Regions from separate parts of the Nocardia sp. NPDC051052 genome, predicted to be linked through region 2. Evidence: predicted binding sites of a transcription regulator. Region 2 holds the regulator's gene; the other holds the start of a gene.
The links. Region 2 encodes HspR, which represses chaperone genes until heat shock. Its sites were predicted from a motif close to ANNTGAGTNNNNNNNACTCANNT; they were not measured.
Positions count from the first base shown of each region.

Region 1: a site for HspR is predicted at 4,663-4,685, ahead of lon (endopeptidase La). Genes of this name have one in related genera too.

Region 1 covers NZ_JBITFL010000009.1:187,590-203,621, forward strand. Annotated here, with positions in the region: gene ACIBCN_RS29530 (TIGR03084 family metal-binding protein) at 1-311, opposite strand, end outside; gene ACIBCN_RS29535 (hypothetical protein) at 510-1,865, opposite strand; gene ACIBCN_RS29540 (cupin domain-containing protein) at 2,068-2,781, shown strand; gene ACIBCN_RS29545 (PrsW family intramembrane metalloprotease) at 2,785-3,831, opposite strand; gene ACIBCN_RS29550 (hypothetical protein) at 3,828-4,370, opposite strand; gene lon (endopeptidase La) at 4,764-7,124, shown strand; gene ACIBCN_RS29560 (FAD-dependent monooxygenase) at 7,222-8,844, shown strand; gene ACIBCN_RS29565 (PaaI family thioesterase) at 8,907-9,344, opposite strand; gene ACIBCN_RS29570 (TetR/AcrR family transcriptional regulator) at 9,399-9,959, opposite strand; gene ACIBCN_RS29575 (DUF1707 domain-containing protein) at 10,023-10,619, opposite strand; gene ACIBCN_RS29580 (DNA polymerase IV) at 10,745-11,815, shown strand; gene ACIBCN_RS29585 (oxidoreductase) at 11,886-12,881, shown strand; gene ACIBCN_RS29590 (MFS transporter) at 12,947-14,458, opposite strand; gene ACIBCN_RS29595 (TetR/AcrR family transcriptional regulator) at 14,584-15,315, shown strand; gene ACIBCN_RS29600 (DNA-3-methyladenine glycosylase family protein) at 15,330-16,032, opposite strand, start outside.
Region 2 covers NZ_JBITFL010000010.1:369,285-385,316, forward strand. Annotated here, with positions in the region: gene ACIBCN_RS32380 (lysoplasmalogenase) at 1-506, opposite strand, end outside; gene ACIBCN_RS32385 (beta-ketoacyl-ACP synthase 3) at 580-1,644, opposite strand; gene pyrE (orotate phosphoribosyltransferase) at 1,689-2,264, opposite strand; partial or broken gene ACIBCN_RS32395 (short-chain dehydrogenase) at 2,267-2,604, opposite strand; gene ACIBCN_RS32400 (hypothetical protein) at 2,680-3,888, opposite strand; gene ACIBCN_RS32405 (DUF5666 domain-containing protein) at 3,965-4,756, opposite strand; gene clpB (ATP-dependent chaperone ClpB) at 4,938-7,493, opposite strand; gene ACIBCN_RS32415 (NADP-dependent oxidoreductase) at 7,761-8,696, shown strand; gene ACIBCN_RS32420 (FAD-binding oxidoreductase) at 9,009-10,169, shown strand; gene ACIBCN_RS32425 (FAD-binding oxidoreductase) at 10,187-10,966, shown strand; gene ACIBCN_RS32430 (FAD-binding oxidoreductase) at 11,064-12,233, opposite strand; gene ACIBCN_RS32435 (heat shock protein transcriptional repressor HspR) at 12,803-13,210, opposite strand; gene dnaJ (molecular chaperone DnaJ) at 13,210-14,370, opposite strand; gene grpE (nucleotide exchange factor GrpE) at 14,449-15,126, opposite strand; gene dnaK (molecular chaperone DnaK) at 15,123-16,032, opposite strand, start outside.

The DNA.
Region 1 (16,032 bases), on a different contig from region 2:
TGCTGGCCACGATGCCACCGGTCGAGCAGCGCCGCGGGCGGCGTGGTCGACGCCTCCTCGGCAGCCTCGTCGACGAAGGTCAGCACCTTGGGCGCGGCCTCGGCGACCAGTCGCTGGAAGCCCTCGTCATCGGCGGCGGCCAGCGTGGCGACCTCATCGGTCCAGGCCAGATGGCCGATCTGATGAGCGATGGTCCAACCGGCCGCAGGTGTCGGGCGGGCCCAGTCGGCCGCAGACAGCGAGGTGACGATGCGTTCCAGGTCCGCGCACTCGTCGGCGAAATCGTTGAGCAGCGCCTCGAGGTCAGCCATCTGTTCCCTATCTAATCGCGGCGTTCACGGGTCCCTCCGTGGTCACGCAGGCTGCCGCCTCCGGGCCCGTCGCGCACGCCGCGTGCCGATCAGTCGAACGCACACCACCTCGTGTGCCGTCGCGGTTCAGCATCGCAGTGGCCGCTCAGAAATGCAAGCACGCGTGCTTGTATTTATATCCACGGCCCACTGGCTTGTTCACCAGCCGAAAATGATCAGATGTGAGGCGCCGACCGCCAACCCGAGCACCGCGCCGTGGAGATAGAGCAGCCAGGCGTCCTGCTCGACCGAGGCATAGAACATCTCCATGAACTCCCCCGGCGTCAGCTGCCGGAGCTTGCGCGCCGCGAACACATCGATGGTCTTGGCCTGCTCCAGGATGAATTCCTCGTCCTCGGCCAGGCTGGGCGCGAGCCCGACGGCGGCACCGGCCGCGCCCGCCTTGAGGTTGTCGAACTGGCGACGGCCGAGCGCCGCGCGCACGAACGAGGTGGTCGGGCCGAGCTGCCGATGGATCTCGTCGGAGATGAGCCGTTCCAGCAGCTGGTGGGTCTTGTCGCCGTTGGGGCCGTCCAGCAGTTCCCGCGACAAATTCGGCAGGGTGAGCACCTGGTAGGCCAGGATGTGCGCGAGGTCGGTGGCGGCCTGCGGCTGCCGCTTGGCAAGCAGCGCCTGCTGCCAGAGGTACTTGTACCAAGGCTGCGGGTCGCCGGGCTCGAACACCATCTTGACCGCGACGACATTGACGATCACGCCGATCGCCGCCGAGGCGAGCAGCACGACCACCCAGCCAGGCACCCAGCCGAGCACCGGAATGTGCTGGTGCACATGCATATACAGGGCGAGCAGCAGACCGAACGGCGCGCCGAGCAGGCCGATCCGGACCATGAAGCGCAGCTCCGGCGCCGCGATGGTGGTGGTCAGATCCTTCAGGATGCCCGGGTTGTCCTGCAGGTACCGGATGACGAAACTCTTGATATCGATGAGCTGATCGACGTTGTCGCCCAGCGATTCGAACGCGCGCCGCGACAGCGCGGGCATCTCCCGATCCACCCGCTGGTAGATGATCTGCTTGGCCGCGCGCGGCACGCTGCGCCACAGGTCGGGGTTCTCCCGGTTCATCAGCTCGTCCACCAGCGGCTGCACCTGTTTGCGGGCGAGCACCGCGACGTAGTCGGCGATGCCGTCCAGGTCGAGTTCGTGGATGAAGTCGCGCGGACTGCCGATCCGCATCAGCGCCTTGTCGACACAGATGCTGGCCATCTTCTCGGCCCGCGCCGGGATGAACCCCTGGAAGCCGAGCTGCTGCCCGTCGCCGGAGAAGGTCGGCAGCACCTGTACCCGGCGCGGGAAATACGGATAGAGCAGATACAGGCCGGGGATCCGGAAGCCGCGAAATCGCTCCGGCCAGAACAACATCAGCACGCCGGTCCAGTTGGTCAGCCAGCCCGCCAGCGCGCTGAAGATCGGGAACGTCACCAGATCGACCACGAACTTGGACTGGCCCGTCAGATCTTCCCAATCGATGAACACGCCGGCGGCGAGTGAACTCATCGATGGATCTCCCTAGGCCGAACCGGCGGAACCGCCGGTATGAGGTATCAAGGCCCCAACAGTGTCATTGCGCCGGAGCGAGTGTCAACGCGGGGGAACGGTAGCGCGGCGGGGCTACCATGAGCGCGCCCGAGCTGGACCTGGGCGTGAGCATGACATCCCCTACGCGCGGTCGCGGACCGCCGACGTCGCAGGAGGTCGCGTGTCCGAAAAGCCAGAGTCCGATGATCCGCAGACCGAGGACGAGGCGCGGGTCAGTCGTCGCCGGGTCATCGGGACCGGCGCCGCCATCGGTGGGGCGGCCATCGGCGGTGCGCTCGCCGCGACGGTGGGTGGGTCGGCCAGGGCCGAGCAGGGCAATGCGATGCCCGCGTCGGAATCGAATACCAAGCTGGACACCGAGACACACCTGTTCCGGCTCACCTCGGCCGAGCCGGATCGGTACGACGGCGGCACCCTGCGTGGTGCGCACGAGGGCACCTTTCCGGTGCTGACGGGCCAGCAGGCCTCGGTCTATTTCGTCGAACTCGAGGTCGGCGCCATTCGGGAGCCGCATTGGCATCCGACCGCGTGGGAACTCAACTACATCATTTCCGGCAAGGCCGACTGGACGATTCTCGGCACCCATCCGGACGGCACCTATCGCAACGACGCCTTCGAGGCGAAGCAGGGCGATCTGGTGTTCGTGCCGCAGGGCTTCTTCCACTACTTCGGCAATGCGAGCACCGAACAACCCCTGCAGGTCCTGGTGGTTTTCAATACCAGCGCGCAGGAACCGAACGACGACATCGGCATCGTGGCCACGGTGAATTCGCTGCCCCGCGAGATTCTCGCGGCCGCGTTCGGTGTTCCAGTCGCCGCGTTCGCCGGCGTGCCCACCGAGATCAAGCCGGTGGTGATCACCAGGCGTAAGTGAGCCTCACGCCGGGATACGGATGCCCGAACCTGCGCCGGCCTCCTGCACCCAGTCGAGCAGCACACGTTGCCGCTGTACCTGATGGCGCCGGTGGTACTGACCGCTCAGCTGCTCCGCTTTACGGGCTCGTCGCCGGCTTGGCCGCGAGATCAACGTGCTCAATTCACCGGCAGGCGCGATCCCCCGCGTCACCGCCCAGTTGACCACCGCGCGGAACCATTGCCGTTCGGTGTGCACCACCCAGGTGTAGACGACGGCGAAGATCAGGATGTAGAGGAGCGTCCGCACGATGATCGATCCGACCGGAATGCTCGCCGGGCTCGGCGCGTCCCAGCCGAAATGCAGTGCGGCACCGAGCAGATAAAACATGACGAAGACCTGCGCGCGTCGCCCGGCCGACCAATCCGAGCGCGCCACCGCCAGCACGATGCCGATGCCGGCCAGCGCGGTGAGCATCCAGTGCGAGGTGATGCCGGTGAGCAGTCGCACGATGCCGACAAGTACCGCGGTCGCCGAATCATTTTGTGCCGAAAACAATCCGGCGTTGGCCGAGTAGGTGATGTTCTCGACCACCTGGAAGCCGAGGCCGGTGCAGCCGCCGAGCAGCAGCCCATGTATCGGCCGATTCAGCAGCGGGCGAGCGAGCCACGCGACGGCGAACACGCCGACGCCCTTCACCGCCTCCTCCACGATCGCCGCGGAAATCGGTGCCTGCCAGTCGATGGCGAACGCGTCACCGGCCAGGTTCTGAATGATGCGCATGTTGTTGTCGTTGGCGAACATCGCGATGCCAGGCCCGGCCAGCGCGCCCCAGAGAAAGCCCATGATCAGCGGCGTCCGGATCCGCCACCGCGCGCGCAGCCGATCCAGGTGCAGGACGAGCCAACCGAAGACGAGCAGGGTCGCGAGCGTGAACGGCAGGCCGACCAGGATGTCACGCCAGGTCAGCGCGGCCACCGGCGCCAACTGGAACACCAGCCCGACTAGCCCGAGGAATGAGATCAGGCAGTACGCCCAGAACAGCGCCGATGTCGGCTGGAACCACCTCATCGACGCACCGCTAGCGACTCGAGCACCGGCGTCAGCTCGGGCAGCGTGGCGTCAGCACCGATCAACACCAGCGTCACCGCCAGTTTCTCGTTGCCGACGATCGCGCACACCCCCGCGCGGTCCGTGCCGCGGCAGGTCCGCCCACTGAACCCGTTCGGCGTCTTGACCTCCCCTCCGTCGAAGTGCGCGTCGAACCCCTGCGCGCCAAGCACTTTCAGCCGCCAGTCCGCCGCGTCATCGAAGTCCGTGACGCCGTCGACCACACTGACCGCCAGTCGCGAACCATCCGGAGCGATCAGCACCGCTGTCGTCCGATCCCCCGTCGGCCTACGCTGCCACCCCCCGACCCCGCCGAACCCGACCGTGTCCGGCTCCTCCCCCGACGCCGTCACCTCGACCTCCGCATCGGAGGCAACCGCCGTCTCCCGCGTCGGCACGAGCGCGACCAGCGCCGACGGCACCGCGACCAACGCCGCGATCACCGCGATCACCACCCCGGCCTGTCTCCAGTCGTGCCCGGCCCGCATCGGCCCACTCATGCACATGCTCCCCTCCATGGGTCCGCTGCGCGATCACCAAAACTGCCACCGACCAGCGGCGCAGCCGCCCCCACGATAAGCCAGCCGCCCTCTCCTACCAGGAAACACGCCCACCAACCTGCAGCACACCGTATGCAATTCATAAACCGGCGGCCGCCGCCATCTGGACCGAAACCCGCGTTGACCGCGCCCGCTGACCGAGTGGGGAGACGGGGTCCTTTGATATCAACGACGAGGTTCTTCGCCCACAGCGAACGCGGGGAAATATTCGGAACAAAGGCGGATGGGTCGGGGTTGAGTTGGTATCGCTCAACTTTTGGAAGGGTCGAACACGTGACTACACCACAGAACCTGCCGGTGCTGTTCCTGACCGATCCGATCGTGCTGCCGGGCATGGTCGTGCCCATCGAACTGGACGAATCGGCGCAGGCTGCCATCGATGCCGCCCGCGCGGCCAAGACTGACGCGGTGCTGCTCGCGCCGCGGCTGACCGAGGGTTACGCCTCGTACGGCGTGGTCGCCACCATCGAACAGGTCGGGCGGATGCGCGGTGGCGCACCGGCGGCCGTGCTGAAGGCCGAACGGCGCGCGAAGATCGGGCACGGCGTGACCGGGCCGGGTGCCGCGCTGTGGGTCGAGGCCGAGCCGGTCGAGGTCCCCGCTCCGGACGGCCGGACGAAAGAGCTTGCCGCCGAATACAAGAAGCTGGTCGTTTCGGTACTGCAGCGCCGCGAGGCCTGGCAGATCATCGACGCGGTCAATCAACTGACCGATCCGTCGGCGATCGCCGACACCGCGGGCTACGCGCCCTACCTGAGCGACGACCAGAAGCGCGAACTGCTGGAAACCCCCGACGTCACCCAGCGGTTGAACACGCTGATCGAGTGGACCAAAGACCACATCGCCGAGGCCGAGGTCACCGAGAAGATCAGTGACGACGTGCGCGAGGGACTGGAGAAGAGTCAGCGCGAGTTCCTGCTGCGCCAGCAACTCAACGCGATCCGCAAGGAACTCGGCGAGGACGAGCCTGACGGCGCCGACGACTACCGCACCAGGGTGGAGCAGGCCGACTTGCCCGAGAATGTGCGCGCCGAGGTGCTGCGCGAGGTCGGCAGGCTGGAGCGCGCCAGCGATCAGAGCCCGGAATCCGGCTGGATCCGGACCTGGCTGGACACCGTGCTCGAATTGCCGTGGACGGTGAAAACTACCGATAGCACCGATGTTTCGGCCGCCCGCGCGGTGCTGGACGCCGATCACCACGGCCTGGACGAGGTCAAGGATCGGATGGTCGAGTACTTGGCGGTGCGTTCCCGGCGGGCCTCGCGCGGGCTGGAGGTCGTCGGCGGACGTGGTTCCGGCGCGGTGCTCGCGCTGGTCGGTCCGCCCGGCGTCGGCAAGACCTCGCTGGGTGAATCCGTGGCTCGTGCCATGGGCCGCAAGTTCGTTCGCGTCGCCCTCGGTGGCGTGCGCGACGAGGCCGAGATCCGTGGTCACCGGCGCACCTATGTCGGCGCGCTGCCCGGCCGCATCGTCCGTGCCATCAAGGAGGCGGGATCGGTGAATCCCGTTGTCCTGCTGGACGAGATCGACAAGGTCGGCTCGGACTTCCGTGGCGACCCGGCGGCGGCGCTGCTAGAGGTGCTGGATCCGGCGCAGAACCACACGTTCCGCGATCACTACCTGGACCTGGATCTCGACCTGTCCGACGTGCTGTTCATCGCGACCGCCAACGTCATGGACACCATCCCCGGCCCGCTGCTGGACCGGATGGAGCTGATCACCGTCGACGGCTACACCGAGGACGACAAGGTCGGCATCGCCCGCGACTTCCTGGTGCCGCGGCAGCTGGAACGCAACGCCCTGACCACCGACGAGGTGACCGTCACCGACGAGGCATTGCGCGAGATCGCCGCCAACTACACCCGGGAAGCCGGGGTGCGGCAGATGGAGCGGCTGATCGCGAAGGCGTTGCGCAAGGCCGCGACTCGGCTGTCCGAGGACGGAACGGCGTCGGCAACGGCCGATCTCGGCTACGAGGCCGAGCTGGGCTACGACGCGTTGGTGAAATCCGAAGGCGGCGAGCAGAAATCGCTGACCATCGATCTGGGTGATCTGAAGGAGTACCTGGGCCGTCCACGCTTCACTCCCGACTCGGTGGAACGCACCGCGGTCCCGGGTGTGGCGACCGGACTGGCGGTCACCGGCCTCGGTGGCGACGTCCTCTACATCGAGGCCAACGTCGCGGAGGGTGAGCGCTCGCTGACCCTGACCGGTCAGCTCGGCGACGTGATGAAGGAGTCCGCGCAGATCGCACTGACCTACGTGCGCTCGCACCTGGAGGAGATCGGCATCGAACCGTCGGTGCTGGATCGCAATATCCACGTGCACTTCCCGGCGGGCGCGGTCCCCAAGGACGGACCGTCGGCGGGCGTCACCATGGTCACCGCGCTGGTGTCGCTGGCACTGGGCAGGCAGGTGCGCGCCGATGTCGGCATGACCGGCGAGGTCACGCTGAACGGGCGGGTGCTGCCGATCGGCGGCGTCAAGCAGAAGCTGCTCGCGGCGCAGCGGGCCGGCCTGAAGACGGTGTTCATCCCGGCCCGCAACGAGCCGGACCTGGACGACGTGCCGGCCGAGGTGCTTGCCGCACTGGACGTCCGCCCCGTCGGTGACGTGGCCGACATCCTGGCCTACGCCATCGAGCCGGTCGCCGAGCCTGCCTTGGCCGGACGGGCCTTCGCGGCGACCGCCTGACATGCGGGAAAAGGGGCCGGGCACCTCAGGTGCCCGGCCTCTGCTCGTGTAATCAACACGCAAGGCTCGTGCAAGCGGATACGCACACCATCAACGCATGACTTCGACGCAGCAAGTACCCGTTCTCATTGTCGGCGGCGGTCTGGTCGGACTGTCCGCCGCGCTCTTCCTCGAGTATCACGGGGTGCCTTTCGTGCTCGTCGAGAAGCGGACGGGCGGGTCGGTGCTGCCCCGCTCCCGCGGCGTGCACACCCGGACCGTCGAGTTGTTCCGGCAGCTCGGCATCGAGAACCGGGTCCAGCGGGCCGCCGCGACCGCGATGAAGGCGGGCCGGTTCGGCGGCGCGAGCCGGGGCGCCACGCTGGTGGCCGCCGAGCAGCTCGAGCTCGCCAACTTCATGAAAAGCCTGGCGCACCCCGCGCCGAGTCCATCCAGCTTCTGTTTCCTGCCGCAGGTGCAGCTGGAACCGTTGCTGACCGACGTGGCCCGCGAGCGCGGCGGTGACCTGCGTTTCGGGGTCGAGCTGAGCGACTTCGAGACCACCGATCACGGTGTCATCGCCACTGTGCGGGATCAGACCGGCGCTATCTCGACCATCCAGGCCGACTACCTCATCGCCGCCGACGGTGCCGGCAGCCCGATCCGGCGCGCGCTCGGGATCACCGCATGGGAACTGCCGCCGACGCACCACTACCTCAACATCTTCGTGCGGACCGACCTCACCGAGGTGCTGCACGGCCGCACCTTCAGCCAGTGCGAGATCGCCAACGACACGGTGCGCGGACTGGTGCTGATGAAGAACAACACCGACGAGTGGTCGTTCCACCTCGAATACGATGCCGCGCGTACCGATCTCGCCGACTACCCCACCCACCGCTGCGTCGAGCTGGTCCGTGCCGCGATCGGCGTACCCGGCATCGCGGTCGAGGTGCTCGCGAAAACCGCTTGGGACACCGGTGTTTTCGTCGCCGACGAGTACCGCCGCGACCGGATCTTCCTGGTCGGCGATGCCGCGCACCGGCACGCGCCGTGGGGCGGTTACGGCGCGAACACCGGAATCGCCGACGCGCACAACCTGATCTGGAAACTCGCGGCGGTGCTGTCCGGCACGGCGAGCCCAGCACTGCTCGACAGCTATCAGCCCGAGCGGCGACCGCGCGCGATCGTCGCCGCCGAGCAGGCCCGGCTCGGCACCGACTTCGCCACCCGCTACGGCATCGAAACCCCGGACAACGCAGCCGATCTCGCCCGCCAGATCGGTACCGACACGGTGATGACCCGGTACCGGTACACCTCGGCCGCTGTCCTCGGCGGCAACGCGGATACGTCGCACGTCGACCAACTGACCGGCCAGGTCGGTACCCGGGTGCCGCATCTGTGGATCGACGAGCCGCCGCAGATCTCTACGCTGGATCTGAACGGTCCCGGCTTCGCGCTGCTGGTCGCCGGCACCTCGGCCGCCTGGCGCGACGCGGTCGGTGAAGCACAGTGGGACACCGGAATCGACATCACCGTGCACGCACTACCCGTCGACGAATGGTCCGCGCGAACCGGCCTGCCCGAGGGCGGCGCGCTGCTCGTCCGGCCGGACGGGATCGTCGCCGGGCGCTCCGACGAAGTCCTCTGTGCGAGCACTCTTACCGCCGCGCTGCGCCGCATCGTCGGCGGGGCCTCCAGCGAGGCAAGGCCGCTCGACGACGTCGCCGCGGCCGGTGCCTGAGCGGCGAACCCGGGCCGGACAACCCCGCGGTGCCCGGCCCGGGACGGTGACGCGGACGGTTGTCACGCGTGACCGGCCAGCTCTCGTTCGACGCTGTGCGCGGTGCCCTGCGCCACCGCGCACAGCACCGGCTCGTCGTCGGCGTTCTCGGTGTAGATCTCGCAGCGGACCACGGCCTGGCGGCGGGTGGCTCCGGTGACGGTGGCAACGGCCCGCAACCGAATGCCCTTGGCGGGGCGCAGATAGGTGATGGCGAAGCCGCCGGTCAGCACGTTCGCGCCGAGCGCGGTGCCCGCGGCGAAGGTGAGCGCGTTGTCCGCCGCGTAGGCGAGCACGCCGCCGTGTACGAAGCCGAATTGCTGGCCGTGCTCGGGACGGAGGGGAACGACCAGAGTGGCGGTGCCGTCGCCGAATTCGGCGATCTCGGTGCCGACCAGCTCGGCGAAGGGTTGCGCGGCGAGGACCTTCTTGGCGAGGTCGATATCGATGGTCGCGGTCATCAGCTATCCCTTGTTCGCGCGGGGGGCTCGAGAGTCGTTGGTGCGGAGCGTGTTTCATGGCCGTACGGTGCTCAGCGTCAGCCAGGCCGCGTCGGCGAGTACGTCCGCGACGTCGGTCGGCGCGGCGAGCATGCTGCCGCCGAGCCAATGCCGCGAGTACTCCTGTGCCGGGCCGAGCCACAGCGCGTAGACGAGATCGAGCGACAGATCGCGCACCGCGCCGTACCCGGCGTGCGTGCGCCACCAGCGCGCGACGTTGCGCATGAACTCGCGATTGCTGTCGCTCTCCCGCACCCCTGGCGGCCGCGCGGAAAGGAGAACCTTTGCCCGGTACTGATTCTCGGCGACCCAGCGCAGGTGTTCCCGCACGCCCGCCGTGACCCCTGCTCTGGCATCGGAACTGTCGCCGACCGCCGACCAGAAGTGCTGCTGGTAGTCGATCAAGGCGTTTGCCCACACCTGCCGATACAGATCCGCCTTGTCCGGAAAGTGGTGATAGAGAGCGCCGACGCTGGCACCCGCCGCGTCGCGGATCTGGGCCAGCGTCGTCTCCAGCGCGCCGTGCTCCGCGAACTGCCGCTCGGCCGCCAACAGCAACCGATCTCGAATCTTCACAAACAGAATCTAGTTCTGTTTTGCGGACAGCGCAATAGTCCGTGCAAGAACGTGACCGCGGGGTCAGGCCGGGCGCGGCCGACGCAGCAACCAGGCCAGGAAGGACCGGCGCGGCGGCCGCGGATACCGCACGCTGATAGAACCGGAGCCGACCTTCCCATCGACCCGCAGCACCGGCGCGCCCGGCAGCAACGGCTCGGTCGCCCGGTTCGACACACTGCCGCTCTTGGTCCGCACCCGATCGACGTCGGCCTGCCACCCACGCGGCACGATCAGCCTGATGCTGCCGGAGCCAACGGAAGCGTGCAGCGCGATCTCGCTGTGCGGGCATAGCGCCTGGGTGAAGTCGAAAGTGATACTGCCGGAACCACACTCGGCAATGAGCTCGGTGGGGACGGTCCACTGCCCGCGTTTGTCGCGCGACCCGCTCTTGGTGCGCAACTCGATCGGCTCGTTGTTCGCAGGCAGGTCCGCGGTGACAGCGACCAGTTCAACCGGGGTCTGTGCCGAATAGGCCAGGACGAGTCGCCGGTCCAGTTCCAGCACATCCAGGCGACCCTCGGTCACCGCGATGTGCAGCCGTCGTACCGCGAGTTCCCGATCGGTGTTTTCGACCCGAACCGCGGGTAGCGCGACGGGCTCGTTCTGCGCATCGGTCATCGGTCTGCTCCCCTTGCTTGTGCTCAGGGAAATCGTACGGCCATAGCCCCGCAGGGCGCCGCCGTCGATGCCCGATCGGACCGGTATTCCGGCTGTCTGTCACACCGGTGGGGTAAGACGGTGCTATGGCCAGATGGCTGTTGCATGTCGATCTCGATCAGTTCCAGGCGGCGGTGGAGTTCCGCCGTCACCCGGAGCTGCGTGGCCTGCCGGTCATCGTCGGCGGTAACGGCGATCCCGCCGAGCCGCGCAAGGTCGTCACCTGCGCGTCCTATCCGGCGCGCGCGTTCGGCGTCCGGGCCGGGATGGCGCTGCGCAGCGCCCAGCGCAAGTGTCCCGAGGGCGTGTTCCTGCCGTTGGACATGGCCTGCTACGAGGAGGCGTCCGACGAGGTCATGGCGCTGTTGCGGACCTTCCCCGGCCGCGTCGAGGTGTGGGGCTGGGACGAGGCCTTCCTCGCCGCCGACACCGACGACCCGGAAGCGCTGGCCCGTGAAATCCGCAGCGCCATCGACCAACTGGAGCTCTCCTGCTCGATCGGCATCGGCGACAACAAGCTCACCGCCAAACTCGCCACCGGCTTCGCCAAATCAACCGGCAAGTCGGCCGCGGGTCCGGCCACCGACGAGGGTGCCGCCGCCGGGGTCTTCCGCCTCACGGCCGGCAACTGGACCGAGGTCATGGCGCACCGTCCGACAAACGCGTTGTGGGGCATCGGAACTCGAATCGCCACCCGGCTCGCCGACCTGGGCATCAACACCGTCGCCGACCTGATGGCCGCCGACCGGCACCGCCTGGCCGCCGAATTCGGCCCGAATACCGGCCCCTACCTCTGGGTCCTCGGCCACGGCAAGGGTGACACCGACGTCACCACCGAGCCTCGAATCCCGGTGGGCCGCAGCAAATCCGAAACCTTTCCACACGACCTCACCGAGCCCGCCGAAATCCGCGCCCAGGTGGCCCGCCTGGCCACCGAGGTAGCCGAGGAGATGGCCGACGCGGGTCGGATCGGCACCCGAGTCTCGGTAACCGTCCGCACCAACACCTTCTACACCCGCAGCAAACAGGAAAAACTGCCAACCCCCACCATCGACCCCGCCCAAATCGCCGAAACCGCGCTCCGCATCATCGACCGCTTCCCCCTTGATCGCCCCATCCGCCTGCTCGGCGTCCGCCTCGAACTCGTCCCCGAGTAGACCGGGCCGCGCCGATGCGCCTGCGGCGGGAGCTGCGCGGGTGCGGGCGGACGATCGTATGCTCGTCGGCATGGAGTTCTGGGCGATGGTGGCGCATGAATCGGACAGCGGGATCGTGCTGACCAAGCAGGAGGTCGGCGAGGATTTCCTCGGGGCTGGTGAGGTCACGATCAAGGTGCACTTCTCCAGCGCGAACTATAAGGATGGGCTGGCGATCACGCCGGGGGGTGGGGTGGTGCGCAAGTACCCGATCATTCCCGGCATCGACATCACCGGCGAGGTGGTCTCGTCGGAGGACGACGACTTCGCGCCCGGCGACCTGGTGGTGGCGCACGGCTACGACATCGGGGTCTCGCAGCACGGCGGGTTCGCCGAGTACGCGAGGGTGCCCGCCGACTGGGTGGTGAAGCTGGACGGCTTGAGCCCGAAGGATGCCGCCGCGCTGGGCACCGCGGGCTTCACCGCGGGACTGAGCGTGCAGTCGCTGCTCGACCGTGGCATCACCCCGGAGACGGGCTCCGTGCTGGTCACCGGCGCGACCGGCGGCGTCGGCAGCGTGAGCATCGACATCCTGTCCGGCCTCGGCTTCGAGATCATCGCCTCCACTGGCAAGACCGACGCGAGCGACCTGCTCAGCGAGCTCGGCGCCAACGAGATCATCGGCCGCCTGCCCGAGGACCCCGACGCCAAGCCGCGCCCGCTGAACAAGGCCCGCTGGGCCGCCGCGGTGGACAGCGTCGGCGGCAAGTCGCTCGCCTACATCCTCAGCGCCATCGGCTACGGGGGCGCGGTCGCGGTCAGCGGCCTGACCGGCGGTTCCGGCGTGCCGACCACCGTGCTGCCGTTCATCCTGCGTGGCGTCGCACTGCTCGGCATCGATTCGGTTTTCTGCCCGATCGAGAAGCGCCGCGAACTGTGGACCCGCCTGGCGAACGAGTTGCGGCCGCAACATCTTTCGTCGCTCACCCAGTTCGCGTCGATCACCGACGCGGCCGAGGTGCTGCATTCCATCCAGAACGGCACGCACACCGGGCGCACCGTCTTCAACGTTCTCGGCGAATTCTGAACCGATAGCACGAAGCGAAAGACCGGCTCCGTCATCGAGCCGGTCTTTCGCTGTATTCGGTTGTCCTAGTTGACGAGTGCCACCTCGTGGGGCACATCCGCCGGTGCGGCCTTTTTGTTCCGCATGACGAACAGGGCAACGATCGCCCCGGCCAGGATTCCGGCACCGCCGGCGATGAAGCTGACCGACATGGCGGTGGTGAACGCCTCCCGTGCCGTACCGAGCAACTCGGTATCGCCGGTACGCGCGGCCAGCGCCAGCGCGTCGCCGATCGAATGCCGGGCGAGCTCCGGGGTCGAGTCGGGCATGCTGCTGGTGAAGGTGCTGGACAGGATGCTGCCCAGTACCGCGATGCCGAGCGCGGCACCCGCCTGCTGAATGGTGTCGTTCAGCGCGGACCCGACACCGGCCTGTTCCTGCGGCACGGCGCCCATCAGCGCGGCAATCGCCGCGGGCTGTGCGAGGCCCGCACCGGCGCCGAGCACCACCAGTGCGATGGACAGCACACCGAAGCCGCTGTCCGCGGACAGACCGGCCAGCAGGCCGAGCCCGACGGTCGAGACGAGCATGCCGGTGACCGCCAGCGTGCGATTGCCGACCTTGCCGCCGAGACCGGCGCCAAGTCCGTTGAACACGATGGACGCGGCCATCATCGGAATGAACGCCAGCCCGGCCTTGGTCGGCGAGTAACCGAGCACGAACTGCAGATACTGGGTCAGCACCAGCAGCAGGCCACCGTTGGCGACCTGGACGAGGGTCAGCGACAGGCTGCCACCGGCGAAGTCACGGTTGCCGAACAGGTCGAGTGGAACCATCGGATGCTCGACGCGCTTTTCCCACACGATGAACGCGACCAGGCTGACGACTGCGACGGCCAGCGTGATCAGTGTGGACGCGTGATCGAAACCGCCCTTGGGGAATTCGATGATGGTCCAGACCAGCGCGATCATCCCGACCATGGACAGCACCGCGCCGGGCACATCCGGCTCGGTCCACGGCCCCTTGGATTCCGGCATCAGCAGCAGCGCGGCGATGATGGCGACGGCCGCGACCGGAATGTTGATCAAAAACGCGGCGCCCCACCAGAAGTGCGCGATCAGCACGCCACCGAGCACCGGCCCGCCGACCAGGCCGAGCACCGAGGCGGCACTCCAGAAACTCATCGCCTTGCGCCGTTCCCCGTCATCGAACACGGTGATCAGGATCGACAGCGTGCTCGGCAGCACCAGCGCACCGCCGATGCCCATCACGGTGCGGGCCACGATCATCTCGATCGGGCTCGCGGCGAGGGTCGCGCCTAGTGAGGCGACACCGAACAGGGCGAGGCCGATCAGCATCACCCGGCGCCTGCCGAACCGATCGGCGAGGCTGCCCGAGGTGAGCAGCAGGCCCGCGAAAACAAGGATGTAGGAGTCCAGGATCCACTGGATGTCCTGGGCGCTCGCGTTCAGATCCTCGGCCAGTGCGGGCACCGCGACGGCCAGCACGAAATTGTCGATGACCAGGACCAGCGTGCTGAGGCACAGCACGATCAGAATCCACCAGCGCTTCGGATTGCGGGTCTCACTCGCGTCCATCGGAACTCTCTTCTCACGGTGTTGCGTACGTCGTTCTCTTGCTGCGAACAATGTACGCATACATTTAGAACGTTCGCAACTGCGAACGTTGTGCGCTACGCTGGTGTCAACGGAAGGGAGTCGACGTGGCCGTCGAGAAGCAGCAGGTCGGATCGGTGTGGACGCGTCCGCGCAAAGGCAGGGAGCAGCCCGCGCTGACCAGGGAGCAGATCGTGGCCGAGGCCGTCACTCTGCTGGATGCCGAGGGGTTGGAGGCGCTCACCATGCGCCAGCTCGGTGCCAGGCTGAATGCCGGTGCCACCTCGCTCTACCGGCACGTCGCCAACCGAGACGAGCTGATCGAGCTGGTCGTCGACGAGATATACGGCGAGATCCGGATGCCGGAGATCGCCGATCCCGCGGGCTGGCGGGACGCGGCGGCACACTTCGCCGCCGAGCTACGCGCGATGATCCTGCGTCATCCGTGGATCGCCTCGACCCTCGGCCAGGTCGGGCTGTCCTATCTCGGTCCGAATGTGATGCGGATGAACGAGCGGATGGCCGTCGTCTTCAGCGCGGGTGGCTTCCCCGCCGACGAGGTCGCCGACGCCATCACCGTGCTGCTCGGCTACGTCATCGGCGTCGGCGTTACCGAGGCCGCGTGGCTGACCCTGCTCGTCCGCAGCGGCCAGACCGAGCCGGAGCTGCTCGCCGGCCTGCGGCCCGCCGCGGAACAGGCCGCCAAGGAGTTCCCGCAGCTGCAGGAGGGGATGCCGGAGGTGGGCTGGGACGTCGATCCCGCACAGACCCGTGATCGACGGTTCGGCTACGGGCTCGACCGCGTCTTGGACGGGCTCGAACCCCGCCGGACCTCGTAACTACCTGTCCGGGGTCAGTGCCAGGTGTGATCGGTGAGCGGCGTGCGCGGACCGAACTTCGGCTTGTGCGCCTGCCCGCTGATCTCGAGCAGCCGCACCGCCCGATAGCGGTGCGGCCGAAGCGGTTCCAGGTATTCGACCATGGTGTCGTCATCGATCGGGTGGCCGAGCAGCGTCCAGCCGATGATGGCCGCGAGGTGAAAGTCGCCGACCGACAACGCGTCCGCGTCGCCGAACGCGCGCTGCGCGGTCTCGGCGGCGGTCCACCCGCCGACCCCCGGGATCGTCCGGAGCCTGCGCGCGGCCTCGGCGGGGTCGACCCCGGCCACCCGCTCCAATGAACTCGCCACCCGGGCCGCCCGCACGATCGTCTGCGCCCGCTGCGGACCGACGTTGGCCCGATGGAACGCCCAGGACGGCACGCGCCGCCAGGTATCGGCCTCCGGCGGCAGCCGCAGGCCCTCCGGTGCCGGGCCGGGCGCGGGATCGCCGAACTGCCGCACCAGTTTTCGCCACGAACCGCGGGCCGAGATGGTGTGCACCTTCTGCTCGAGAATGGCGGGCACCAGCGCCTCGAGGACGAGGCCGGTGCGCAACATCCGCAAGCCGGGGAAGCGGCGATGTGCCTCGACGAGCTTGGGATGGTCCGGGACGAAGCCGTCCATGTCCTCGTCCAGGCACAGCATGTGGTCGAGCCCGTCCAAGAATTCCTCGGCG
Region 2 (16,032 bases):
GCATTGGGAATATTTACGCCCGCAATGGATTTCGCGCCAGGCGCCAATTTCGTGTCCGAGGCGAGCACGCCTGCGATGCCGAGGGTCGCGCCATAGGCGGTCAACGGGGCCGCTACGGTAGGCGCCTTCGCGCGGAGCAGAGCGGCCGCACCGAGCCAAGCGCCCAGTCGCGGCAACGCCACTTCGGCGCGCGGGCGCGCACCCTTGCGCAACCACAGCGCCGAGTACCCGGCCTGCAGCACCGCGAACGACGACGCACCGGCGATCAACCGGCGGTCGTTGTCCGGGTCGATGAGCAGGATGTCACCGAGCGTCGCGGCACCGAGCGAGCCGAGCAGCACCGTGCGATCGGTCGGATCGATATCGGTTCCCTGGGTCACCACGTCGGCCGCCAGCAGCGGCATCATCAAGGGTTTCGCGATCCACTGCACCTTCTCGCGGCCGGTGACGGCGGCATAGACGGTGACAGTGGCCGCGGCGAGAAACCCCGCCCGGAACAACCGCATCGTGCGCGGCGTGAGCGACGGGCCCGGAGGCGGTAGCTCGCGTAAGCACGGAGGGACCCGCGAACGCCGCCAATCAGACACTGAAGCTCGGCTCGGTCGGCTTCGGCGGCAGCGTGACGACCTGGCCCGCGTAGCTGAGCCCGGCGCCGAAGCCGAGCAGCAGCGCCAGCTGTCCACCCTTGGCCTTGCCGGTCACCAGCATTTCCTCCATCGCCAGCGGAATCGACGCGGCGGAGGTGTTGCCGGTCTGCACGATGTCGTTCGCCATCGGGATGTCGTCGGCCAGGCCGAGGTTCTTCTTCATCAGCTCGTTGATCCGAGCGTTGGCCTGGTGCGGGATGAAGACCTCGATGTCTTCCTTCGCCACCCCCGACACCTCCAGCGCGGTGGACAGCGCGCGCGGCAAAGTGACCGCGGCCCAACGGAATACGCGCGGGCCCTGCATCCGCAGCGACATCCGGCCGATCGGCTCGACCGCCGGGTCGGTGCCCTGCATGGCCTGCGCCTTCTCCATGTATTCGAGGAAGTTGACGTCCTGCGCGATGGCGCTCGCGTTCTCGCCGTCGCTGCCCCAGACCGTCGGCGAGATGCCGTTCTCCTCGGCGGGTCCGACCACCACCGCGCCCGCGCCGTCGCCGAAGATCATCGCGGTGCCGCGGTCGGTCGGGTCGAGTCCCACGGTCATCGTCTCGGCGCCGATCAACAGCACGTACTCGGCCGAGCCCGCCCGGATCAGGTCGGCGGCCACGCCGAGGCCGTAACCGAAACCGCCGCAGCCGGAGGTCAGGTCGAACGCCGGGATCCCGTTGATGCCGAGGTCGTGCGCGACGGACGGGGCGCCGTGCGGGGTCAGCATCAGCCAACTCGACGTGGCCAGGATCAGCGCGCCGATCTTGGACCGGTCGATGCCGCTGTTGACGATCGCGCGCTCACCGGCCGCCGCGGCGATCGACTGCAGCGTCTCGTCGCCACTGATCCAGCGCCGGGTCTGGATACCGGTGCGCTCGAAGATCCACTGCGGGGTGGAATCGAGGACCTCGCACACTTCCTCGTTGCTGACAATTCGCTGCGGTCGATAGGCACCGATACCGAGCATCGCAACGTTGTCGCGATTTTTGTTGATTGCAATGCTCACCACTGGAGATGACCCTTCACCTTTGAAGAACTAGACCGCTGTCCAGGCTAGCTGAGGGCTAAATCCTTCAGTCCGAGGATGGATCGATACTCCAGTCCCTCGGCCGCGATCACCTGATCGGCCCCGGTTTCCCGATCGACGACGGTGGCGACGCCGACCACCGTCGCGCCCGCGTCGCGCAGCGCGCGCACGGCCGTGAGCGGCGAGTTTCCGGTGGTCGTGGTGTCCTCGACCACGAGCACCCGCTTGCCGACGATGTCGGGGCCCTCGATCTGGCGCTGCATGCCATGGGCCTTCGCCGCCTTGCGCACCACGAAGGCGTTGATCGGGCGGCCCGGCGCGTGCATCACGGCGAACGCGACCGGGTCGGCGCCCATGGTGAGCCCGCCGACGGCATCGAAATCCCAGTCCGCGACGAGTTCGCGCAGCAGCTTGCCGATCAGCGGTCCCGCGGTGTGGTGCAGCGTCGCGCGGCGCAGGTCTACGTAGTAGTCGGCCTCTTTGCCCGAGGACAGGGTGACTCTGCCGTGCACGACGGCGAGCTCGCGTACCAGTCCCGCCAATCTGTCTCGGTCGGAACCCGTGCCGAGCGCCGACCCGTTCGTGGTTGCCTCGTCGATCATTCCTAAGTCCTTCCGCGTGTGTGAACAAGCCGCGATTCAGTCGGGCCGCCAGGGCTCGCGGGGTCATCCCGGCGACGGTGATAAGCGTTGTGTACTGCACACCGGGCACACTGAGCACCCGGTCCTTCTCCAGATCACGCAGGGAACCGGCAACTACCTGGTCGACACTCAGCCACAAGGCTTTCGGCAGCGAAGACGCATCGTTACCGGCTCGCTCATGGAATTCGGTGCGCACGAATCCCGGGCACAGGGCTCGGGCCCGGACACTTGATCCGGCCAGTCCACCTGTCAACCCTTCCGTGAAGGATACGACGTATTCGGCCGCTGAATACGCCGAGCCAGGCAGGCAACCGGGGGGTGTTCGGTCACCTGCGCTCGATCGGCCGTAGTACCGCGAAGACGCGGGCCGAGCCGATCACTGCGGCACAGGTCCCTGATATGGACGGAAGCCGGGATGGAACGGGCCACCGGGCGGCTCGGCCGCGGCGTCGTCCTCGCGCGCCGCCGGACGACGGGCGGGCTCGTCGGCCCAGTCATCGGCGGGGAGTTCGTCGCTGTGCGCTGGCGCCCAGGTGTCGCGTGACTCGGGTGCTCGCATGTCCCGCGCGTCGGCGGGCCGCTTGTCCCTCGACTCGGGGGACCATTCCTCGCGCGGTTCCGGCGACCATTCGTCGCGCGGTTCCGGCGACCATTCGTCGCGTCGTTCCGGGGTCCACTCGTCGGCGGTCCCGCGATCCTCGCGGACCCTGGCCCGCGCGTCCGGCACCACGGCGAGCGACGGGCGGCGCGGCGGTTCTGGTTCGTCCGGCACGGACAGCGGCGCGCGGTCCTCGTCGTAGCCCTGCTCGCCGAACGGCGACTCGTCGAACTCCTCGTCCTTGCGCATCCGTGGCGGCTGCACCCTGGCGCCGCCGAGCGGCTCGTCGAGTTCGTCTTCCTCGGACTCCTCCGGCCGCTGCCTGCCGCGCGGCCGCGGGCGGCCGGGATCGTGCCCGCCGCTGTCGAAGCGCGGCTCGCTGACCGGCGGCAGCACGTGCAGCAGCCCGGACAGGCGCAGCACCGCGTCGATCGAGGTTTCCCACTCGCGCGAGGAGGTGCCGACGGACAACATGCCGAGTGTCCAGTTGCCCTCACTCCAGAGCATCTGCACGGTGTCGGGCAGCGTCTCGATGAAGGCCACCATCCGCTGATCGACGGCGTGCCTGGCGATTTCCGGGTTGGTCGCGAACACCACCCGGTCGCCGATCGCGCCGAGCAGTTCGAGATCGGCGTCCTTCGGCGGCGACGCGGTCTTGAGTCGCATGTCGACGTCGATGTCCGAGCCGATCTGGCGACGCACCGCGATCAGCGTCGCGGAGTCCTCCAGATCGAAGAGCACGAACTTCTCACCCTTGCGAATGCCGGACACCACATCGACCGCGGAGAGGTAGCCGAGCTTGGCCAGCGCGCCGCGCCGCCAGGTCGATGGGAGCGCGGGCTCCACCGATACATACGTGTAGCCCTGGGATTTCGCCCAGACCTGCCGCGCGTGACCGGTCCGCTGTCGCTGGATCCGATCGAAATACAGCAGCACGATCGCACCCACGAGTGCGATCGCCGCCAAGCCGAACCACATTGCCGTCATCGGTGTCCAGCTTAATGGGCGCGGACGGACAACGTCCGTCGACAGCCCGAGCCGGCCCGAGCGAAGCAGCGGTAGTTCATCTTCCGCCGCCGGGCAGCGCGGTGCTGATGATGACCTTGGCCTGGATCGACCCGTCCGCGCCCTTGTCACCCTGGATCAGCACGATGTCGCCGACGGGCAGATCGGAGACCTTGGTGCCCGACATCGAGATCACCTGGGTGTTGGCATCGGTGCGCACGGTGACCGTGGCGCCGAGCAGCGTGCTGATGGTGAGCGTGCCGCCGTCGTTGGTGTTGATGGTGCCCATGGTCGCGCCGAGATTGTCGATGCCGCCGAGGCCGGGCACGCCGGGAACCCCGCTCGGGGTGGCGCGCGGCGACCCGGGATTCGGCCGGCTCGCGGTCGGGAAGGCCGAGGTGCTCGCGGCGCTGGTGGACGACGAATCCTTGTTGCCGAGCAGCACTCCCCCGATGATGCCGGCCACCGCGACCAGCGCGACGATCCCGAGGCCGAGCGCGATCAGCAACCCCGTGTTGCGCCGCCGCGGCGGTTGCGGCGGCGGCATGCCCGAACCGGGCGGTACCTGATCGGTCGGCGGCGCTGCGCCCGCCCACTGACCACCGCCGTAGGTGCTTTCGTAAGCACCCCACTGGTTGTCGTGCGGCGGGAACTCGCGGGTGGCGTTCGGCGGCGGCGGTGTCCACGAGCCGAGCTGCTCGGTCGCCGGATACGCCGAGGGCGCGCCGGGCCCGTACGCCTCGGAGTACTCCGTGGTGTGCAGCGGCTGCTCGAACCCGGACTTGCCGCCCAGGTGCTCGGTCGGCGCATCGTCCGGCCGCTGCCCCCACGGATCGTTCGGGTTGGTCATGGCATCCAGGTTAGGCGTTCCGTCGCGTTCGCTCCGGTCTTGCGCGATCTGAAGTCGCGGCGCGCCAGATGGGCCCTGCTAGAGCGGCCACACAGCTCGTCGGGTTCCGGGGGTGTCGCCCGACGGCCACTACGACGAGTCGGCGGCCGACGCCCGAAGGCATCGACCGCCGACTCCGGTATTACTTGCCGACGATGAGCCCGTCGCCGTCCGGGGTCACCGTCACCTTCACGACGTCGCCGTCGGTAACCTCGCCTGCCAGTAGCTCTTTGGCGAGCGTGTCACCGATCGACTGCTGGATCAGCCTGCGCAGCGGCCGCGCACCGTAGACCGGATCGTAGCCGCGCACGGCCAGCCAGAACCGGGCCGAGTCGCTCACGTCCAGCTTCAGCCTGCGCTGCGACAGCCGCTTCTGCAGCTGGTCGAGCTGGATGTCGACGATGTGCTCCAACTGCTCCTCGTCCAGCCCGTGGAACATCACCACGTCGTCGAGGCGGTTGAGGAACTCCGGCTTGAACGCCGAACGCACCGCGTTCATCACGAGTTCACGATCGCCGCCCGCACCGAGGTTCGAGGTCAGGATGAGGATGGTGTTGCGGAAGTCCACCGTGCGGCCCTGGCCGTCGGTGAGCCGTCCCTCGTCGAGCACGGCAAGCAGGATGTCGAACACATCCGGGTGCGCCTTCTCGATCTCGTCGAACAGCACCACCGTGTACGGCCTGCGCCGCACCGCCTCGGTCAGCTGACCGCCCTGGTCGTAGCCGACATAGCCGGGCGGGGCACCGACCAGGCGAGCCACCGAATGCTTCTCGCTGTACTCGCTCATGTCGATCCGGACCATGGCGCGTTCGTCGTCGAACAGGAAGTCCGCCAACGCCTTTGCCAGCTCCGTCTTACCGACACCGGTCGGGCCGACGAACATGAACGAGCCGGTCGGCCGGTTCGGATCCGCGACCCCCGCGCGCGCCCGGCGCACCGCGTCGGACACCGCCTGCACCGCATCGGTCTGGCCGACCACCCGCCTGCCGAGCTCCTGCTCCATCCGCAGCAGCTTCTGGCTCTCGCCCTCGAGCAGCCTGCCCACCTGGATACCGGTCCAGGCCGACACCACCTCGGCGATGTCGTCGGGGCCGACCTCCTCCTTGAGCATCACTTCGCCGTCCGCCGCTGTGCCGGAGACCTTTTCGGCCTCGACGAGTTTCTTCTCCAGCGCCGGGATGGTGCCGTAGCGCAGCTCGGCGGCCTTGCCGAGATCGCCGTCGCGCTCGGCCCGTTCGGACTCACCGCGCAGTGATTCCAACTCCTCCTTGAGGACTCGGACCTGATCGATGGCGCTCTTCTCGTTCTGCCAGCGGGTCATCAGCTGGTTCAGCTTCTCGCGATCGTCCGCGAGTTCCGAGCGCAGCTTCTCCAGTCGCTGCTTGGAGGCCTCGTCGGTCTCCTTGCTCAGCGCGACCTCTTCGATCTCCAGGCGCCGCACCGCGCGCTCGACCTCGTCGATTTCCACTGGGCGCGAGTCGATTTCCATCCGCAGCCGGGACGCCGACTCGTCGACCAGGTCGATCGCCTTGTCCGGCAGGAACCGGGAGGTGATGTAGCGGTCGCTGAGCGTGGCGGCGGCCACCAGCGCGGAGTCGGTGATGCGCACGCCGTGGTGCACCTCGTAGCGCTCCTTGATGCCGCGCAGGATGCCGATGGTGTCCTCCACCGACGGCTCGCCGACCAGCACCTGCTGGAAGCGGCGCTCCAGGGCGGCGTCCTTCTCGATGTGCTTGCGGTACTCGTCCAGCGTGGTCGCGCCGACCAGGCGCAGCTCGCCGCGGGCCAGCATGGGCTTGATCATGTTGCCCGCGTCCATCGCCGATTCGCCGGTCGCGCCGGCGCCGACGATGGTGTGCAGCTCATCGATGAACGTGATGATTTGGCCCGCACTGTTTTTGATGTCCTCGAGCACGGCCTTGAGCCGCTCCTCGAACTCGCCGCGGTACTTCGCGCCCGCGACCATCGCGCCGAGGTCGAGCGACACCACGGACTTGCCGCGCAACGACTCCGGCACGTCACCGGCCACGATGCGCTGGGCAAGGCCCTCCACGATCGCGGTCTTGCCGACGCCGGGCTCGCCGATCAGCACCGGGTTGTTCTTGGTGCGACGGCTCAAAACCTGGACTAACCGGCGGATTTCGGTGTCGCGCCCGATTACCGGGTCGAGCTTGCCTGCCCGCGCGGCCTCGGTGAGGTTGGTGGAGTACTTCTCCAGCGCCTGATAGCTGCCCTCGGGATCGGGGCTGGTCACCCTGGCGCTGCCGCGCACGGCGGTGAATGCCTCGCGCAGCGCGTCGGCATCGGCGCCGTACTTCTTCAGCAGCATCGTCACATCCGAGTCGCCCGCGGCCAAGCCGACCATGACGTGCTCGGTGGAGACATATTCATCGCCGAGCTCGGTGGCGAGGCGCTGGGCCGCGGTGATCGCGGCCAGCGCCTCGCGGCCGAGTTGCGGGGTGGTGGTCGCGCCGGTCGCGCTCGGCAGCCGGTCCACGATGTCCTGGGCCTCGCGCCGGACCGTCGCCGGGTCGACGCCGACAGCCTTGAGCAGCGGGGCGGCGATGCCGTCGGTTTGATCCAGCAACGCCACCAGCAAGTGGGCCGGACGAATCTCCGGGTTGCCCGCGGCGGAGGCCGCCTGCAGCGCGGCGGTCAGGGCCGCCTGGGTCTTGGTGGTGGGATTGAACGAGTCCACAAGTCACCTTCCTACTGGTCGATTGTGCTGGCGCCGAAGCCTGATCCGCACGCATCTCGCGCGGCTCCGCGCCATCCTCTACATCCAACGTGGGAAAGGTTGAGTCTGTTCCGCTCAAGTTTGGGTATTTTTCGTCCCGCCTGAACGGTACCGCCGCGACACCCTCGCAATGCCATGAATCACAGCGTCCATGAGGTATGGATGCATACGATGACCCTTGCCGTTAGTTGATGCATCACTCTTCAGCCCGATTCAAGGAGCGAATGGATGCGCGCGATTGTCGTACGGAAGTTCGGAGCCGCACCCGAGTTGACCGACATGCCGGTCCCCGAGCCAGGACCGGGAGCGATCCGGGTGCAGCTGGAGGCGGCAGGGGTCAACCCGTTCGACGCGAAAATGGCCGACGGGATACTGGACGGCAAACTGCCGCACGACTTTCCGATGATCTTGGGCGTGGACGGCGCGGGCACCGTCGCCACCGTCGGCCCCGGCGTCAGCCACTTCGCCGTCGGCGACCGGGTCGTCGGCAAGTTCCTGACCCCACCGGCCGGCCACGGCACCTTCGCCGAATACGCGGTGATCCCCGAGGGCGGCACCCTGGTGCGCATCCCCGAGGGCGTGCCGACCGCCGCGGCCGCCGCCCTGCCCACCGCGGGCGTCACCGCCCAGGACATGGTGGACGCCACCAAGATCGAGCCCGGCCAGACCGTGCTGATCGTCGGCGCCACCGGCGGCGTCGGCTCCTTCCTCGTCCAACTCGCGAACATGGCGGGCGCCGACGTCATCGCCACCGCCCGCGGCGAGGTCGCCGACCAGATGACCCGCCTCGGCGCGGCCGAAACCGTCGACTACACCGCGGGCTCGGTGCGCGACCAGGTCGCCGCCGCCCACCCCGACGGCATCGATGTCCTCTTCGACCTGGTCAGCCCACCCGAAGTCCTCGCCGACCTGACCACCCTCGTCCGCGACGGCGGCACCGTCTACTCCACCATCTGGTCCGCCGACGAAGACGCCCTGCGCACCAGGAGCATCCGCGGCGGCAACATCGAATCCAAAGGCGGCGCACCAGAATTGGCCCGACTACTGGACCGGGTAGCCGAAGGCGACGTGGTCGTCCCGATCGACGCCACCATCCCCCTCGCCGACGGCACCACCGCCATCGGCGCAGCGGGCGCCCGCGGCAAAACCGTCCTCGCCATCTAGCGAACGGGCAGACAACGGCCCGGTAACCCCCTGCCGAAACCGCACCGGCAATCCGACAGATAACCTGTCAACAGAGGCCGAAGCGTCAGCGAGGCCGTATCCCACCCGCGCTGTGTACGGCGCGCGAGCGCCAGCGAGCAAGCCCGATGGACATCGCAGGCTCGTGACCTAGCCAAGCGCCGGCGAGGCGTAGTCGCGAGCAGGTCGTGCATACCAACACGACCACGGCACTTTCGGGGATACTGATCAGCGGAGGACCGCCGGTTACGGATATGTCCCCGGGCAGAACTGAGGGAAAGGAAGCTTCGCGTCGTGGATGCGCGTTCGGCTGCGCTGGTCCGCGCCAACTTCCGTGCGGTGATCGAGTCGCCACACGGACCCGAGCGGTTGGTCAGTGCGTTCTACGGTCATTTGTTCGCCGAGAACCCGCAACTGCGTGAACTCTTCCCGCCTGCGATGGAGATGCAGGCCAAGCGGATCGTCACCGCCATCCAGTACGTGCTCGATCACCTCGAGGACTGGGGGCGGGCGCAGAAGTTCCTGGAGCAGCTGGCCCGCGACCATCGCAAATACGGGGTCGACGCGGCGCACTACGACGCCGCGGGCCGGGCCTTGCTTTCGGCGTTCCGCGCGTACAACGGCATCGGGACCTGGCATCGGGGCCTGGAGGAGGGCTGGCGCGACATCACTATCCTGATCTCCGCGTCCATGGCCATCGGCGCGAACTCGGACAAGTCCCAGCCGTACTGGGAGGCGACCGTGGTCGGTCACCGCCGGGTGCTCGAGGACCTGGCCATCGTGCGGCTGCAATCCGAGAGCCCGATCCCCTACCAGGCCGGCCAGTACGTGCCGCTCACCGTGCCGCAGCGGCCGAAGATGTGGCGCTACTTCTCGCCCGCGATCCCGGCCAACCCGTACGGCGAGATCGAGTTCCACATCCGCAAGATCCGCGGCGGCTGGGTGAGCCCCGCCATCGTGAACGAGGCCAGGGTCGGCGACCGCTGGCAGATCGCCGGACCGCTCGGCGGACTGCACGTGGACCGGGACAGCGGCCGTGACGTGCTGATGATCGGCGCGGGCACCGGCATCGCCCCGCTGCGCGCCCAGCTGATCGAGATGGGTCAGCGCGGCATCAACCCGAGGGTGCACTTCTTCATCGGCGGCCGCTACCCCTGCGATCTCTACGACGTGGAGAACATGTGGCAGCTCTCGCAGAGCAATCCGTGGCTCACCATCGTCCCGGTCTGCGAGCAGAAGACCAACCCGTGGTGGTATCCGCATCCACCGCAGGAAGAGCCATACGGCATGCACCGGCGGCTGATCGGTAACCTGGGCGCGGTGGTCGCGAGCTTCGGCGCGTGGGCGGACCGGCAGATCCAGATCGCCGGGTCGGCGAAGATGATCGCGGACACCCGGCGTGCGTTGATCGCGGTCGGTACTCCGGAGCACATCATCAGCTCCGACCCTGTGTGACGAAGGAGGCCGCCCTCATGGGGGACCCTAGTGCGCTCGGCAATGGCGCACCCCTGCCGACCGAATGGACCGCTACGGTCGTCGGACACCATCGAATCCGGCACGATCTCGCGGTGATTCGCCTGATCGGCGAGTTCGTTCCGTTCCTGGCCGGCCAGTCCGTCGAGGTCACCGTGCCACAGCAGCCGAGCATGCGGCGCAGGCTGTCCCCGGCGCTGCCGCCGTCGCTGGACGGCAAGCTGGAGTTCCATGTGCGCACCGTGCCAGGCGGCTGGTGCAGCGGTTCGATCGTGGCCGACACCCGCCCCGGCGACGAATGGCAGATCCGTGCGCCGTTCGGCAGATTCGCGATCGATCCGGCGGGCGACGAGGTGGTGCTGATCGCGGGCGGCACCGGCCTGGCCCCGCTGCGGGCGCAGATCCTGGACCTGGCGCGTGCGCCGGAACCGCCGCACACCTACCTCTTCTTCGGCGGCCACACCCCGCGCGACCTGTACGCCTCGGACATGCTGTACCTGCTGGCCGGTGAATTGCCTTGGCTCACGGTCATTCCCGTGGTCGAGAGCCCGGACGACCCGAGCTGGGAAGACGAATGGTACGAGCGCAGCCGGGTGAACATCGGGTTCCCGCCGGACGAGATGCTCTTCGGCACACTCGCCGAGGTGGTCGGCTCACACGGCGCGTTCGACAACCACCAGGTGCTGGTGTGCGGCTCCCCCGCCATGGTCAATGCCACGGTCGACCGTCTGCTCGCCACCGGAACTCCGCCGGAACGGATTCAGTTTGAAGGGGTCTGAGCACGCCGCCTCGCCGGAATCCGGCCGCGGTACTCGGCGCGACCGGATTCCGACTGAGCCCGGGATAACGGGAGGGGTCGAAATCCCGGACGGCCGGTCAGAACAGGGGGTCGTGGCGGATGTTCTTGGTGAGCGTCCCCGCGGCCATCATGCGGAACTTGGTGGTCTGCACCATCGAGGGTGAGCCGACGATCTGCACATCCCGGTCGGCCCAGGCGCCGAAGCTGGCGACCACCTTGCCGATCTGGCCGGTCAGCCGCGGCTCCAGGCCCGCGTGGGCGGGCGCGAGTTCCCTGGAATCGGTATACCACCAAGGGTTTTCGTCGTGTTCGGTGACCGGTGTGACGGTGAGCCAGCGGTTGGCGACGGCCAAGCTGTTCAGCGTGTCCAGGTCGTAGAGGTCGCACGGATGATGCCCGCCGACGAACAGGTGCACCTTCGGGTTGGTGCGGCGCTGCGCCATCGCCATCAACTGGGCGCGCAACGGCGCGATGCCGGTGCCGCAGCCGACCATCAACATCTTGCGCTTGGTGTTGCGCGGGATGCCGAGGCCGCCGAGCGGCGAGCCGAGCAGCCACTGATCGCCGATGGCGGTCTGGCCGACAATGGCCGAGCTGACCCAGCCGCCGAGCACGCTCCGGACGTGAAACTCGATCTCCCCGTTGGCATTCGCGGGCACCGCCGGTGACATGTAGCGCCACATCCGCGGCCGGGCCGGTATCTGAACGCTCAGGTATTGACCGGCGGCGTATTGCATCGGCTGGTCCAGTTGCAACCGCAGCACGGTCAGGTTGCGCAGCACGTCGCGGCGTTCCACCACGGTGCCGGTCCAGACCGGTGGCGTGGTTTCCTTCTCCGCCGCGCCGATCATGGTGTCGCTGATGATCTTCAAGCCCTCATCCCAGGCCCGGTCGACCTCGTCGGTCCACATCTCGGTGCCCGCGTACACCTGCATCGCGGTCTTCAGCGAGACCGCGACCGCCATGTAATGCGCGGCCTGTACACCGTATTTGCGGTGATCACGACCGAGCTGAGAAAGGAAGGGCAACAGCTTGTTCGGCTCCTCGAGCCGATCAAGGGCATAAGCGATGGCCTTGACCAGGCGGTCTCGCTGTGCGTCCATGGCTGCTGGAAAGAAATCGCGGACTTGGGGGTAGTCGGTGAATAGGATCGCGTAGAACGATCTCGCTAATTTCTCCGGCCCCCCTTCCTCCGCAGCAACCGCCTTGAACGTCGTTCTGATCAAAGCGACAGTCCGCGAATCCATTTGTGTCACAACCCCATTTCGCACTCGAACACAAACTGTGCCGGCGAGTGAGGTGCTGCGGGACACTCGTCAGCAGCCGTTGCCAAGGAGTGTAGGCGAGGTTTGCCAGGAGCGGAATCCTCCGTTTAAACAACAAGCGTGTAATTCCCCGGAAACGAGGACATGCAGCGCAAAACCCTTATGAAACAGACTGGTAGACCGCAAAAATCGGGTGAAATCAGTCACGGATACACTGAATTTGCAAGCCTCGTTATGCAGCCTTCGCTTCGAGAGCGATCTCAGAGCGACCGTGCGGCAACATCACTGGACGATCGACCGACTGAGTCAGTCCACGCCGCACGCCACGCCACCAGGGCGCCCGATGAAACTGACCAGTCGGCTATCGGCCGGGATCGGCTGGCCCGATGCGCTGTCGCACACCGAGTCTCGGCTTACCGTTGGCTACCCTTCAGACATCCGCGTCCGGCACGACTTCGGGCCGCTGACCTCGGAGCACAATCAATTCTCCGAGGCCGGCGGCCCGATAGTTAGCTAGCCGTATTCAGTATTGTTGCGGGACTGCTGATCGCTCAAATACCACGGCGATTACGCGGTTGCCACACCACCAGTGCGGTACTGCGTTGCGGCGGCGAAAGATCGGGCCGATAGCCCGCTCGCAACCGATCCAGCTCGGTCGACAGTTCGGCGACGCGCTGTTGCAATTCCTCGACCTGATTGGTGAGTTCGATGATGCGCTTGATGCCCGCCAGGTTGACGCCCTCGTCCTGAGACAGCCGCTGCACCTCGCGCAACAGCTCGACGTCCCTGGCCGAGTAGCGTCGCCCGCCGCCCGAAGTCCGTTGTGGCGTAACCAGTCCCAGACGGTCATACGTGCGCAGGGTCTGCGCGTGCATGCCCGCCAGCTGGGCCGCCACCGAGATCATGAAGAACTCGACGCGCGACGAACCGCCGCCCGCCTGCTTCGGATCATTGGACATCAAGCACCTGCCCATCCTGCCCGTGGGTCGAATCCGCTGGCCTTCTCCGCCTCCGCGAAGCGCCGAAGCGCTTCGGCGGCATTGTCATCCAGCTTTTGTGGCACCGCGACCTTGACGGTGACCAGCAGGTCACCGGCGCCGCCGCCGCGCTTGGGCACGCCACGACCGCGGACCCGGAGGATGCGGCCGTCCGCGGTGCCCGGTGGCACCTTGACGCCGACCCGCCCCTCCAGGGTGGGCACGGACACCGTGGTACCGAGCACCAATTCGCTGTAGCTGACCGGCAGCACCAGGGTGAGGTCGTCGCCGTTGCGGCCGAAGACCTTGTCCTGGCTGACGTGCACGCTGACGAACAGATCGCCCGACGGCGCGCCACGCAGGCCCGCCTCGCCCTGACCGGCCAGCCGAATCCGTTGTCCGTCACTGACTCCCGGGGGAATCCGCACCGTGATGGTGCGCGTGCGGTTCTGGATGCCGCTGCCGTGACAGTCGACGCACGGGTCGTCGATGATCGAACCGGTGCCCCGGCAGTCATCACACGGCTCGCTGAAGCCGAACGCGCCCTGGTTGCGGCTGATGATGCCGGTGCCGTTGCAATGCGGGCAGACCCGCGGGCTGGTTCCCGGCTTGGCACCGCTGCCGTGACACGTGGTACACGGCGACGGACTGGTCATCCGGAGCGGAACCGTGACGCCCTGCGCGGCCTCGCGGAACCCGAGTGTCGTCTCGGTCTCCACGTCGGCCCCGCGGCGCGGACGGCTCGTGGTGCGGGTGCCGCCCCGGTTGAACAGGCCGCCGAGCAGGTCACCGAGGCCACCGTCGCCGGCGTTCGCGCCGCCGAAGATGTCACCGATGTTGAAGTCCTGCGAAAAGCCGCCTGGCGCACCGGGCGTGAACCCGCCGCCGCGTGGATAGCCGCCACCCGCGAACAATTTGCGGGTCTCGTCGTACTCCTTGCGCTTGGCCGGATCCGACAGCACCGCGTGTGCTTCGCTGACGGTCTTGAACCGCTCCTCGGCTTTGGTATCACCGGGATTGGCGTCCGGATGCAGGTCACGTGCGAGCTTGCGGTACGCCTTCTTGATCTCGTCCGGCGAGGCGCCGGAGGAGACACCCAGTTCCTTATAGAAGTCCTTTTCGATCCACTCCCGTTGACTCACCGGATATCTCCTCCTCTCGCAATGTTCGATTCGCGGCACTCATCAGGTGCCTCCGGGCCCGACGCTCGCGCCGCCGAATTACTGTTTGTTCGCGCCGGCATCAGCGTCCGATGCCTCGGTCGGATCGGTGGTGGCCCCATCGGCCACGCCATCGGTTACCCCGACCAGCGCGTGCCGAAGCACCCGTTCGCCGAACCGATAGCCCTTGCGCATGACGATGCCGATCACCGGGTCGTGCCCGGAGCCCTCGTGCTGCACGGCCTCGTGCAGGGTCGGGTCGAAAGGCTCACCCGCCGAACCGAATTCCTCGAGGCCCTGCTTGTGCAGCGCGGTGGCCAGCTTGTCGGCCACCGACTTGAGCGGTCCGTTGTCCAGGTCGCCGTGCGCCCGCGCCCGATCGAGATCGTCGAGCACGCCGAGCAATTCGGTGACCACGGCGGCCTTTGCGGTGTCGATCGCGGTCTTGCGGTCGCGTTCGACGCGGCGCCGGTAGTTGGCGTATTCCGCGGTCAGCCGCTGCAGGTCGGCGGTGCGCTCGGCGAGTTCCTTGCTGACGGCGTCGGCCAGCAGCTCGGCACCCTGCGCCGCGCCGATAATCGACTCGGTGTCATTCCCGGCGTCCGGGCCGGGGCCGCCGGCGGCCTCCGCCGCCGGCTCCCGAACCTCACCAGTTTCCGGATCGATCTTGCGATTATCGACGAAGGTGACCGGCTCTTGCTCGGAGTTGCGCTGCTCCGAATTGTTGCCGTTGGTCACTTCTTCTCCGTGTCCACCGGCTCGTCGACAACCTCGGCGTCAACGACCTCGTCATCGGCGTCGGTGGCCGAGGATCCATTGCTGGACGCGGCGCCGTCGGTGGCCGACGACTCGTAGATCGCCTGGCCGAGCGCCTGCGACTCGGTCGCCAGTTTCTCGACGGCCGCCTTGACCGCGGCGATGTCGGTGCCCTTGAGCGCCTCGTTCGCCTCGGCGATAGCCGCCTCCACCTTGGACTTGATGTCCGCGGGGACCTTGTCCTCGTTGTCCTTGATGAACTTCTCGGTCTGGTGCACCAGCGACTCGGCCTGGTTGCGGGTCTCGGCCTCCTCGCGGCGGGCCTTGTCCTCGGACGCGTGCTGCTCGGCGTCCTTCACCATCCGGTCGATCTCCTCCTTGGACAGGCCGGAGCCGTCCTGGATCTTGATCTTGTTCTCCTTGCCGGTGCCCTTGTCCTTCGCGGTCACGTGCACGATGCCGTTGGCGTCGATGTCGAAGGTGACCTCGATCTGCGGCACGCCACGCGGGGCGGGCGGGAGGCCGGTCAGCTCGAACGAGCCGAGCAGCTTGTTGTGCGAAGCGATCTCGCGCTCACCCTGGAACACCTGGATCTGCACCGAAGGCTGGTTGTCGTCAGCCGTGGTGAAGGTCTCCGAGCGCTTGGTCGGGATGGTGGTGTTGCGCTCGATGAGCTTGGTCATCACGCCGCCCTTGGTCTCGATACCCAGCGACAGCGGGGTCACATCGAGCAGCAGGACGTCCTTGACCTCACCCTTGAGCACACCGGCCTGCAGTGCGGCGCCGACGGCGACGACCTCGTCCGGGTTCACGCCCTTGTTCGGCTCACGGCCGCCGGTCAGTTCCTTGACCAGCTCGGAGACGGCGGGCATCCGGGTGGAACCACCG